Regions from separate parts of the Geobacillus sp. Y412MC52 genome, predicted to be linked through region 2. Evidence: predicted binding sites of a transcription regulator. Region 2 holds the regulator's gene; each other region holds the start of a gene.
The links. The regulator Rex, encoded in region 2, represses fermentation and respiration genes when NADH is low (regulators of the CRP and FNR family bind a similar motif). The targets are predictions, from matches to a motif close to TTGTGAAATATTTCACAA.
Positions count from the first base shown of each region.

Region 1: the regulator Rex is predicted to act here: its motif matches at 2,116-2,133, upstream of GYMC52_RS02625 (L-lactate dehydrogenase).
Region 3: the regulator Rex is predicted to act here: its motif matches at 1,930-1,947, upstream of GYMC52_RS09010 (nitrate reductase subunit alpha).

Region 1 covers NC_014915.1:520,395-524,574, forward strand. Annotated here, with positions in the region: gene GYMC52_RS02610 (ABC transporter ATP-binding protein) at 1-438, shown strand, start outside; gene GYMC52_RS02615 (ABC transporter permease) at 431-1,222, shown strand; gene GYMC52_RS02620 (ABC transporter permease) at 1,226-2,011, shown strand; gene GYMC52_RS02625 (L-lactate dehydrogenase) at 2,157-3,110, shown strand; gene GYMC52_RS02630 (potassium channel family protein) at 3,280-3,684, shown strand; gene bcp (thioredoxin-dependent thiol peroxidase) at 3,751-4,180, shown strand, end outside.
Region 2 covers NC_014915.1:252,062-256,241, forward strand. Annotated here, with positions in the region: gene GYMC52_RS01395 (ABC-F family ATP-binding cassette domain-containing protein) at 1-966, opposite strand, end outside; gene moaC (cyclic pyranopterin monophosphate synthase MoaC) at 1,063-1,551, shown strand; gene GYMC52_RS01405 (redox-sensing transcriptional repressor Rex) at 1,567-2,208, shown strand; gene tatA (twin-arginine translocase TatA/TatE family subunit) at 2,226-2,378, shown strand; gene tatC (twin-arginine translocase subunit TatC) at 2,399-3,142, shown strand; gene GYMC52_RS01425 (YdiK family protein) at 3,326-3,505, opposite strand; gene GYMC52_RS01430 (CPBP family intramembrane glutamic endopeptidase) at 3,502-4,180, opposite strand, start outside.
Region 3 covers NC_014915.1:1,808,563-1,812,742, reverse strand. Annotated here, with positions in the region: gene GYMC52_RS09010 (nitrate reductase subunit alpha) at 1-1,869, opposite strand, end outside; gene GYMC52_RS09005 (metal-dependent hydrolase) at 2,041-2,544, shown strand; gene GYMC52_RS09000 (alpha/beta hydrolase) at 2,631-3,383, shown strand; gene GYMC52_RS08995 (bacteriocin-processing peptidase family protein) at 3,528-4,180, shown strand, end outside.

The DNA.
Region 1 (4,180 bases), 270 kb from region 2:
CTTGTCAAACTCAACATCCGCCAGTTTTTAAAGCAATTGAATGAACGGTATGGCACGACGATCCTGCTGACGACGCACGATATGTCAGACATTGAAGCGCTTTGCGAGCGGGTCATTATGCTCGATGAAGGGAAAATCATTTACGACGGGTCGCTTGAGCGCCTGAAAGAAAGATGGGGGCAAGGAAAACGGGTCGCCTTTACGTTCGCCGAAGCGGTGACGGCCGCTTTTTTGCAGCAGTTGACTGAAGGATTGGAGGTTGTTTGGAAAAAAGGTGAACAGCCAAACGTTTGGGTCTCGCACGTCCCATCAGGAGGCGTGCCGGAAGTTGTCAGTCGCGTCGCTGCCCGTTGTGCGTTAAACGACATCCATATTCACGAAGTGCCGACGGAGGAGATCATCCGCAATATTTATGAGGAAGGTGCGGTTCATGGGTAAGTATGTCGAAATGGTCCGCATCCGCTTTTTAATGATGCTCGCCTACCGGACAAACTATTACACTGGCATTTTGATTTACGCCATTAACATCGCAGCGTATTACTTCCTTTGGTCGGCTATTTATGGCGGTAAATCATCGATGCAAGGGATGTCGCTTGGGCAAATGACGACGTATGTCGCCATTTCCTGGCTGGCGCGGGCGTTTTATTTTAACAACCTTGACCGTGAAATCGCCATGGAAATCCGCGATGGAAAAGTAGCGATTGAACTGATCCGCCCGTACAGCTATTTAGGGATGAAAGCTGTGCAAGGGCTTGGCGAAGGGTTGTTTCGCCTTTTCTTTTTATCGCTGCCTGGGCTTTTTTTCGTATCGCTTTTTTTGCCGCTTCAGTTTCCAGGACACGCCAAAACGTGGCTCGCTTTTGGCTTGTCGCTTCTATTCAGCTTTATCATTTTTTCGGAGCTGAACTTGCTTGCGGGGGTTGTGACGTTTTTTACGTTCCGAAATGAAGGGTTGCTTAGGGCGAAACGGTTTATTATCGATCTATTTTCCGGTCTTATTTTGCCTTTGTCGTTTTACCCGGATTGGGCGCAGCAGCTCATGGCGTATATGCCATTTCAAGCCATTAGCTATATTCCAAGCATGATCATTACGGAAAGCTTCCGAGGCGCCGCTGTAAGCGATGGATTGTTCACGCAGGCGGCGTGGTGCGTGCTGTTATTGTTTCCGATCGCGCTGCTATGGCGGGTGGCGAAAAAGCGTCTCGTTGTGCAAGGGGGGTAGACATTGTTTTACGTATCTGTTTTTTTTCAATATATGGCCCAGTACATGAAGACAAAATTGCAATACCGCACTGATTTGCTCATTGAATGGTTGTCCGACTTAATGGCGCAGGCGGTGAACTTAGTGTTCTTGCTTGTCGTGTTCGGCCATACGACGCTGCTTCACGGCTGGTCGCGCGATGAGATTTTGTTTATTTACGGTTTTTTTCTTGTTCCGTATGCCGTATTTGGCGCCTTTTTTAACCTTTGGGATTTTAATGAACGATATATTGTGCAGGGGGAAATGGATCGCGTGTTGACACGCCCGCTAAACAGCCTGTTTCAAATTGTTTTGGAGCGGATGGAGCTCGAATCGTTGCTTGGCGCTGTGCCCGGGCTGATCATTATGCTGTATGCCGGCAGCCGCTTGTCTCTTTCATTTCATTGGTATGATGTCTTCGTGTTTATTTTGTTTGTCATTGGCGGTGCATTGATTTATGCCGGCATTTTCATTTCATTGGCGACGATCAGTTTTTTTGCCGACGCCCGCACATCCATCATGCCCATGATGTACAACATCAGCAGCTATGGCCGCTATCCGATCGATATTTATCATCGCGTCATCCGCTATATTTTAACGTGGGTGCTGCCGTTTGCCTTTGTCGGCGTTTATCCAGCTGCTTATTTTCTTGATAAAAAGGAATGGTACAGTTATGCCTTTTTCACCCCAGTGGTCGGCATGGTTTGCTTCACCGTTTCGGTCATGATTTGGAACGCCGGGGTGAGACGATATCGCGGGACGGGGAGCTAGGCGCCCCGCCCGTTTTTGTTCATTTGCCATCAAAATGACAAACAATGGTCAAGCAATCGACACAATCTTGTCTGTATCGTTAGCATGTTATGGCGTAAAATAAAATGTGAATATATTCACAAAAAGGAAGAAGAGGTGAATAGTGATGAAAAACGGGAGAGGAAATCGGGTAGCGGTCGTCGGCACCGGGTTTGTCGGCGCCAGTTATGCGTTTGCCTTAATGAATCAAGGGATTGCCGATGAGATCGTGCTCATCGATGCGAATGAAAACAAGGCTGAGGGCGATGCGATGGACTTAAACCATGGGAAAGTATTTGCGCCGAAGCCGGCTGACATTTGGCACGGCGATTACGATGATTGCCGCGATGCCGATTTGGTTGTCATTTGCGCCGGCGCCAACCAAAAACCGGGCGAGACGCGGCTTGATCTTGTGGACAAAAACATTGCCATTTTCCGCTCGATCGTTGAGTCGGTCATGGCATCCGGATTTCAAGGACTGTTTCTCGTCGCCACCAATCCGGTCGACATTTTAACGTACGCGACGTGGAAATTCAGCGGCCTGCCGCAAGAGCGAGTAATCGGATCGGGCACGATTTTGGACACGGCGCGGTTCCGCTTTTTGTTGGGCGACTATTTCGCCGTCGCCCCGACGAACGTGCACGCCTATATTATCGGCGAACATGGCGACACTGAACTCCCGGTCTGGAGCCAGGCTGATATCGGCGGCGTGTCGATCTGCAAGCTGGTCGAGTCCAAAGGGGAAGAAGCGCAAAAAGAGCTCGAGCGCATTTTTGTCAATGTGCGCGATGCCGCCTACCAAATTATTGAGAAAAAAGGAGCGACGTACTACGGGATTGCTATGGGGCTTGCCCGCGTGACGCGCGCCATTTTGCATCATGAAAATGCCATTTTGACCGTTTCCGCTTACTTGGACGGCCCATACGGCGAACGCGATGTCTACATCGGTGTGCCTGCTGTGATCAACCGAAATGGCATCCGCGAAGTGATTGAAATTGAACTTGACGAGGAGGAGAAAAAATGGTTCCACCGTAGTGCTGCGACGTTAAAAGGTGTATTGGCGCGCTATTTTGCTCAGTAAAGCGCAACGATTGGCTTCGTCTGACGGGACGCTGGCTTGTCAAATGGGTCGGGCGATCCGGTGGAATACAGGAGTGCTGCCGATTCAAGCAGGGTTCGGAGGGTCATGCGGTATAATCGCCCGGTTGTCCGCGTATATATGAACGACGGACAAAAATGGGGGGAACGTGATGGATTACGCCTTCCTTGGCATTGTTGCCGCCGTACTGCTCGGCAGCATCACCTCGCTTTGGACAGTGCGCGTGCAAGCGACGCATCGCATGTCACTCGATAGCTTATGGGTTCTCGTCCAATGGTATTTAACGATGTTGCTCGGTTTTGCCATGATTTATATGATTTTGCAAGTAAACGGCCATGCCGTGTTTACCCCATCCCCAAATAGCGCATCGAAAGATCGTTTGTCGCTGCTTGAAGACAGCTTGTATTTAAGCGGCATGACGCTTTTGTCGGTCGGATACGGTGATGTCACTCCGATCGGCGTCGGGCGGTGGATCGCCATTGCCGAAGCGCTGCTCGGCTACATTATGCCCGCTGTCATCGTGACGCGCACCGTGTTTGACTGGGATCATCGCTGATATGAGTTGCAATTTCCCTTCGTCTTCGCTACGCTAAAAGAAAATGAAGAAGACGGGGGGAACGACATGACGATTGCCATTGGCCAGCCAGCTCCAGATTTCACCTTGCCGGCAAGCAATGGGAAAATGGTTTCGCTGTCTGATTTTCGCGGCCGGTATGTGGTGCTTTACTTTTATCCAAAAGACATGACCCCGGGGTGCACAGCCGAAGCGTGCGACTTTCGCGATCGCCATGCGCAGTTCGCCAAGTTGAACGCCGTCATTTTAGGAGTGAGCACCGACCCGATGAAGCGGCATGAGGCGTTTATCGAAAAATATGAGTTGCCATTTTTGCTTCTTTCTGATGAGCGGCATGAAGTAGCCGAGCTGTATGGGGTATGGAAGAAAAAGAAAAATTTCGGCAAGGAATATATGGGCATTGATCGCTCGACATTCATTATCGCCCCCGACGGAACGTTGGTTCAAGAATGGCGCGGGGTGAAAGTGAAGGGGCATG
Region 2 (4,180 bases):
CGAGAACGAAAAGGAGGCTGATTTTTCATCGCCGACAGGCCGTTCGAGCCGTTCTATTTTTTCCAGTTGCTTTCGCCGGCTTTGCGCCCGTTTGGCCGTCGAGGCACGGGCGATGTTGCGCTGGATGAAGTCTTGGAGTCGGGCGATTTCTTCTTGCTGTTTCTCGTACCGTCTTAACTCTTGTTCGTATTGCTCGGCCCGCAACTCCAAATAGCGGCTGTAGTTGCCGGCATAGTGTTTGAGCGTGGCATTCGACAGTTCGTATACGTCGGTGACGATTTTGTCTAAAAAGTAGCGGTCGTGGGAAACAACCAGGACGGCACCGGGATAGGCTTGCAAGTACTGCTCCAGCCAGGCGAGCGTCTCAAGATCCAAATGGTTCGTCGGCTCGTCCAAAATCAATAAATCCGGCTTGGACAACAGCAATTTCCCAAGGGCAAGCCGCGTCCGCTGTCCGCCGCTTAACGACGAGACCGGCGTTGTTTTATAATCATATGAGGAAAACTGCAGCCCGTGCAAAACGGAGCGGATGTCGGCTTCGTATTGGTAGCCGCCTTGTTCTTTGTATTGTTCTTGCAGCTCGTCATACGTTTTCAGCGTTTTTTCATAGCGAGCTGGATCGGCGAGTACGTCTGGGTCGCCGAGTTGCATGCTGAGTTCGGCGAGCTGTTTTTCGAGTCCTAGAAGCGGGGTGAATACCTCAAGCATTTCGTCCCAAATGGAACGCGGCGAGTCGAGCCCGCTGTTTTGCGCCAAATAGCCGATTTTGATATGGTTTGGTTTGATGATTTTGCCGCTGTCGAAAGAGAGTTCACCGGCGATGATTTTCAACAATGTCGATTTTCCCGCTCCGTTGCGGCCGACAAGGGCAATTCGGTCGCGGGACTGTATTTCTAGTTTTATATTCGATAAAATAAGGTCAGCGCCGAAATATTTCGTGAGCCCGTGCACTTGCAAAATGATCATGTCCGTCACCTCGCGAATAGTTTAACGTAAGTCGCGAAAACGGTCAAAGACGAATGATGAAAAATCGTGTATAGTGTATAAATGGAGGAGATTGTATTGTCATCGTTCACTCATTTCAATGAACAAGGGCGCGCGAAAATGGTTGATATTACGCACAAAGAAGATACTGTGCGAGTGGCTGTGGCGCAAACGAGCGTGACTGTCAGCCGGGAAATTTACGAAAAAATGACGAGCAATGCGATCGAGAAAGGGGATGTGCTCGCCGTCGCTCAAGTGGCGGGGGTGATGGCGGCGAAGAAGACAGCTGACCTTATTCCAATGTGTCACCCGCTTATGTTAAAGGGTGTGGACATTGCTTTTGCTTGGGAAAACGATGGAGAAGCGCATAAGCTCGTCATCACGGCAACGGTGAAAACGAAAGGGAGCACAGGAGTGGAAATGGAAGCGCTGACGGCCGCTTCGGTCTGTGCGTTGACAGTGTACGATATGTGCAAGGCGCTTGATAAAGGAATGGTCATCGGTCCGACGTATTTGGTCGAAAAAACGGGCGGGAAGTCTGGCCATTACCGACGGAAAACCGATTAGCTAGGGGATGAGATCATGAGCAACGAACAACCGAAAATTCCGCAGGCAACCGCCAAACGGCTGCCGCTTTACTATCGGTTTTTGAAAAACTTGCACGCTTCCGGCAAGCAACGCGTCTCCTCTGCCGAGTTAAGCGAGGCGGTGAAAGTCGATCCGGCGACGATCCGCCGTGATTTCTCCTATTTTGGCGCGCTTGGCAAAAAGGGATACGGGTATAATGTCAATTATTTGTTGTCGTTTTTCCGCCGGACGCTTGAAGAGGATGAGGTGACCGAAGTCGCCTTGTTTGGCGTCGGCAATTTAGGCACCGCCTTTTTAAACTATAATTTTTCGAAAAACAACAATACGAAAATCGTGATGGCGTTTGATGTCGATGAGCGGAAAGTAGGGACGACAGTCGGCGGGGTGCCGGTTTATCATCTCGATGAGTTGGAGGAGCGGCTTCACGAAAACATCCCGGTCGCCATTTTAACCGTGCCGGCCGCCGCGGCTCAAGCGCTGACCGACCGCCTTGTCGCGCAAGGAATTAAAGGCATTTTAAACTTTACTCCGGCGCGGTTGAACGTGCCGAACCATATTCGCGTCCATCATATCGATTTAGCCATTGAGCTGCAGTCGCTCGTCTATTTTTTGAAAAACTATCCATCGCCATCGTAAAAAGGAGAGAACAACACATGAAATATTTGTTGCTCGTTGCTGTGATTTTGTTGCTGTTTGGCACGAAAAAGCTGCCGGAATTAGGGCGGTCGTTCGGCCAGTCGCTTCGCGAGTTTAAAGACGCCACAAAAGGGCTCGCTGATGACGAAGAAACGAAAACCGACCGATGACAAGGCAGGATGGGGAAACAATGAATGACAAAGAAATGTCAGTGTATGAGCATCTGGGTGAACTGCGAAAACGGCTCATCATCGTGCTCATCTTTTTTGCTGCGGCGCTTGTCGTTAGTTTCTTTTTTGTCGATGATGTCATTTTGTATTTGCAGCGAACGGCCGAGGCGAAGCATTTGACCATGAACGCCTTCCGCCTCACCGATCCGATTAAAGTGTATTTTCAGTTTGCCTTTGTCATCGCGGCTGTACTGTCGGCTCCGGTGCTGTTGTATCAAATTTGGGCGTTTGTCAGCCCCGGTCTGTATGAAAAAGAGCGGAAAGTGACGTTAAGCTATATCCCGGCGTCGATCGTTCTTTTTTTAGCAGGCGTCAGCTTCGCTTATTTCGTCTTGTTTCCGTTTGTCGTTCGATTTATGAGCCAGCTGGCTGACCAACTAGGGGTTCAACAAATGATCGGCATTAATGAATATTTTCAGTTTTTGCTTCAGCTCGTGCTGCCGTTTGGCATCGTGTTTCAGCTGCCGATCGTCGTGTTGTTTTTCACCCGCTTAGGGCTTATTACGCCGCAGCTTCTTGTTCGCATCCGCAAGTATGCGTATTTGGCGCTGCTTATTTTAGCGGCGGTCATTACGCCGCCGGATGTGCTGTCGCAAGTGATCGTCATGATTCCGCTCACCATTTTGTATGAAGGAAGCATTTGGGTGGCGCGCATCGGCTATCGGAAAGCGCAGCGAGCAGCCGAGGAGGAAGGCAATGAGTGAGGCGGGACGAAAAACATGGAGAGGAAAGCGAGCAAGGCCGGGCCAAACGAAGGGGCTGTCTCAAAAGCCGCAAAACAGGGCTTTGAGGCCGGCCTCTTGTTTTTTTGTTTCCATTTTCACGATATGATCGCCGTCATGAGATTGATGTTCTGGTCCCTTCCCGTGCGAATCACGGGAAGGGGGTCAGCGTTTTGAGGCAAAAAGAAGGCGAAGGGCGGTGCCGAAATCAAAGGCAGCGAGCGCCGCTAAAGCGATGGTGGAGACGTTCCAAACCGTTTCATGAGCACTTTCGATGGCCAAATACGTAAACATTGAGCCTAAGACGAAATACAGAAGCGAAAACAGCCGAGGGTTTCGCATCATAGCCAAACCCTCCAAACGGCGAGCGGCAGCTCGGACTGGCGCATCATTTTCTCAATCTCGTCGGCCAACAGCGTCTGCATGGCGACGACGAACGTATTCATGGCGACATGGGCGAAAATCGGCACGAAAATGCGTCCGGTTTTCGCGTATAAAAACGCGAATACCATCCCCATGGATGTGTACAGAAGCAAATGTTCCGGCTCCATATGGACAAGGGCAAACAAGAGCGAACTGACAAGCGCAGCAAGCCAAAAGTTGTATTTTTCATAAAGTGAGCCGAAAATGATTTTGCGGAAGATGATCTCTTCCAAAATCGGGCCGATGACGGAGGTGACGACGACCAACAGCGGCGTCAGGCGGATGATATCGATGATTTGCCTTGTATTTTCCGACCCTGGTTTGATGCCGAGCAGCCGCCATTCGATGTTGGCGGCGATGCTTTGCGCCGTGAGCGCCAAAAAGACGCCCAAGACCGCCCACATCCACGAGGAACCAAGCGGCAGCCGCCGCATCATTCGTTCGTTGCGGTCACCGCGGAGCAGCCATAGGATAATGACAAAAGCGAGCAGGAAACTAATGATCGCCCAATACCCGGAAGCCAGTTTGGCGGCTTCGAGGCGGCTTTCCGTTCCTTGGCCGACGCCGAGGGCGCGAAGAAGCGGCACGCCGACAAAG
Region 3 (4,180 bases), 1.6 Mb from region 2:
CGGCGAGACGAGTTCGTCGACCGGCCGCTCTTCGTAGCGCCATTGGTCGGTTGCAAAGTAAAAGAACGACGTGCCGTTTTGCAATTTCGCCGGTCCGACCCAGTCGCGCGCCATGGCGATTGTCTGCCATCCTTCCGCTGGGCGCAGTTTTTCTTGCCCGACGTAATGCGCCCAGCCGCCGCCATTCACCCCTTGAGCGCCGACGAACAACACCAAGTTCAACACAGCGCGGTAAATCGTATCGGAGTTATACCAATGGTTGATTCCTGCGCCGACGATGATCATGGACCGGCCGTTTGTGTCGATCGCGTTGTCGGCAAACTCGCGGGCGATTTTGACGACGAGATTCCGCTTGACGCCGGTGATCGCCTCTTGCCACGCCGGGGTGAACGGAACGTTGTCATCGTACGAACGGGCAACGACACCGCCGATGCCGCGGTCAATGCCGTAGTTGGCCAAAATCAAATCATAGACGGTTGTCACATACACGTCGCCTGTTTCGGTGCGCACTTTTTTCACCGGCACAGCACGCTCGATTGTTTTTCCACCGTCATCCGTGAAATATGGCAACTGAATCGGGAAGATTCCATCTTCGCTGCCTAAAAACGACAGGCGCGGTTCAATGGGCTGCCCCGTTTCCTCGTCGACGAGGCGCAAGTTCCATTTCCCCTTATCCTCCCAGCGGGCGCCGATCGTTCCATTCGGCACGACAAACGAGTCGGTGTTTTCATCATAGATGACCGGCTTCCATTCGGCATTGTTCGTTTGTTTGCCAAGGTCTTTCGCCAACAAGAAGCGGCCGGCCGTCCATGCGCCGCCGTTTTGTTTTAAGGTGACGACAAACGGAAAATCGGTGTACGTTTTGGCATATCGTTCAAAATATGGAACGGTCCGTTTGACGTAATATTCGTTTAAAATAACATGCCCCATCGCCATCGCCAAGGCGCCGTCCGTCCCTTGCTTCACCGACAGCCAGTCGTCGGCGAATTTTGTCGACTCGGCGTAATCTGGGCTGACGGAGACGACTTTCGTGCCGCGGTAGCGCACTTCGGCTAAAAAGTGAGCGTCCGGAGTCCGGGTGAGCGGGACGTTCGAGCCCCAGGTGATGATGTAGCCGGCGTTGTACCAGTCGCTTGACTCCGGCACGTCCGTTTGGTCGCCCCAAATTTGCGGCGACGCCGGCGGCAAGTCGGCGTACCAATCATAGAAGCTTAACATCGGCCCGCCCATCAGCTGCATAAACCGCGACCCGGCGGCATGGCTGACCATCGACATCGCCGGAATCGGCGAGAAGCCGATGTTGCGGTCCGGTCCGTATTTCACAACCGTATACAATAAGGAAGCGGCGACAAGCGTCAACGCTTCGTCCCAGCTGACGCGGACAAACCCGCCTTTTCCGCGCGCCTGTTTGTAGCGTTTTGCTTTTTCGCGGTCTTCGACGATGCTTTTCCACGCTTCAAGCGGATTGTTCGGATGAGCCGCGAGCGCCTCGCGCCACATGTCAAGCAAAACGCCGCGCACGTACGGGTATTTGACGCGCAACGGGCTGTACATGTACCATGAGAAGCTCGCGCCGCGCGGACAGCCGCGCGGTTCAAAATCCGGCATATCCGGCCCGGTTGACGGGTAGTCAAGCTGCTGCCCTTCCCACGTGACGATGCCGTTTTTGACATAAATGTTCCAGCTGCACGATCCTGTGCAGTTGACGCCGTGAGTCGAGCGGACGACTTTGTCGTGCTGCCAGCGGCGGCGGTAGGCGTCTTCCCAGGCGCGGTCGCCGTAAGTTGTTTCACTGTGGCCGTCGGCTTGGCGCTCAATCGGCCGAATATATTTGAAACGGTTGGCAAGCGGGGAGCGTTTTCGTTTCATTTTGTTCAACTCCTTTACGCGTTCTGTACTTTTAACGATAACCATGATGCCAATAACGCGATGTTAACTTTGTCACACTTCGCGGCATTGTCACAAATTCGTCAAAGAAACGAACAAATATTCTTTTCTGTGGTATAATGGGGAAAACGATAAAAGTTTGAGGGGATTTCGTTGCGATACTCCAGCCATGTCATTGCCACATTATGCCTCGGCGCGGCGGCGGCCGCGCATACAAAGCTGCCGTTTACCGCCGCCTATACGGCGGGGCTTGTCATCGGCAGCCTTCTTCCTGATATTGATGAGCCGTCGTCATACGTCGGCCGCCGTTCGTTCGGCGTCGCCGGCAAAGTGAAAGAAGCGTTCGGCCATCGCGGCATGACGCATTCGCTCATCGTCTGGGGGGTGCTTGCCGCCCTCGTCTGGCGAGATTCGGCGTCGCCGTTTACCGCGGGGCTCGTGCTCGGCTACTTGTTTCACATTGTGGAAGACTTTTTTTCCGTCCAGGGAGTGCCGCTGTTTTGGCCGTTTTCGTCCAAGCGGTGGAAAGTGCCGCTCTATCGGACGGGAAAGGGGATGGAAAAAGCATTGGTTGGCATCGCTTGGATCGCGTTCGTCTATTTTGGATTCAACGGCTTGTTTCACGAATGGTGGCGGTCATGGTTGTCGATGTGGTAACGGCGCCCGATGAAAAAAGGAAAAAAGAGGTGCGGCGGCGAATATGGTGAGAGGAACGGGTTTGACTAGATAAGGGGGAGAGGAAGATGAGCGAACAATATCCGGTGCTTCCGGGCGCCGAGCCGTTTTACGCCGAAAACGGGCCGGTCGGGGTGCTGCTCGTGCACGGATTCACGGGCACGCCCCACAGCATGCGCCCGCTCGCTGAGGCGTATGCGAAAGCCGGCTACACGGTCTGCCTGCCGCGCTTAAAAGGGCACGGAACGCATTATGAAGACATGGAGCGGACGACGTTCCACGACTGGATCGCCTCGGTCGAAGAAGGATATGAATGGCTGAAAAAACGATGCCAAACCATTTTTGTCACCGGTCTTTCCATGGGTGGGACGCTGACGCTTTATATGGCGGAACGTTACCCGTCCATCCGCGGCATCGTCCTTATCAATGCGGCGATTGACATCCCGGCCATCCGCGCTGGTCTAGCGGGTGGCGGCGAGCTGCCGAGGTATCTGGATTCGATCGGTTCGGACTTGAAAAATCCGGATGTGAAAGAGCTGGCATACGAGAAAACGCCGACCGCTTCGCTTCTTCAGCTGGCTAGGCTGATGGAGCAAGTGAAAGGCGAGCTGGAACGTGTGACATGCCCGATTTTAATTTTCGTCTCGAACGAAGACCATGTCGTGCCGCCTGAGAACGCGGACATCATTTTTCGCGGCGTCCACTCGTCAGACAAAGAGATCGTTCGGCTGAAAAACAGCTATCATGTCGCGACACTTGATCATGACCAGCCGCTCGTGATTGAACGGTCGCTTCGTTTTTTCGCCAAGCATTCGAAATAGCCGGACCCGACGTTTTGCCCATTCCGGCCGGAACGGGATGGGTCATTTCTTTTGTCGTTATTTTTCTTAAAAAATAGATGGCTGTTTCCGAAGGATTGTTCTAAACTTATTAGATAGCAAGATGAAATGAAGGAGTTTCGTTATATGAAAATAGCAACGATCGCATCGCTTGTGAAAGAAAAACGAATCGTCGACGCCCTCGCCGAGGTGCGGCCATACCTTGAGAAGACCGGCCCGTTTCAGTGGCGGCCGCTGCTCGGGGCATGGGACAACGTGGGACCGTTTCAGGCGCTCATCCGCCTGTTCGATTATGCGCTCATGTACCGGCATAGCGGGCTTGTCGCGCGGTACGCCCACCGGAAGTTCAACACGCTGCAGACGCTCGCTTGGGTGTGCGATGAGTGGCTCGAGAACCGCCGGCCGCTCGATGTGGAAGAGGCGCTCACCCCGCGTCTTACAGAAGCGCTCGAAGGCCGGGTGGAGGAGCCGAGGGAATCGATCGCCCGGGCGGCGTTTGCGTTGGTGCGCGCTTTATTGGATATGCAGCGGATCGATGAGGCGCGGGAATGGATGGATGTGGTTGCCCGCTATGAGACGGTGCCGATGCATGACAAGTGGGGCTATTTTTATATCGAAACCGGCGACCGGAAGCGAGCGGAACAAGCGATCCGGGCTGGGTTGGACGACCCGGAGCGCGGCGACATGTGCTATTTGCTTCTTGCCGATTTGTGTGCGCTCGATGGCCGCCACCACGAGGCGCTTGCCGTTCTGGAGGAAGGAGGGCAGCGTTTTCCGCA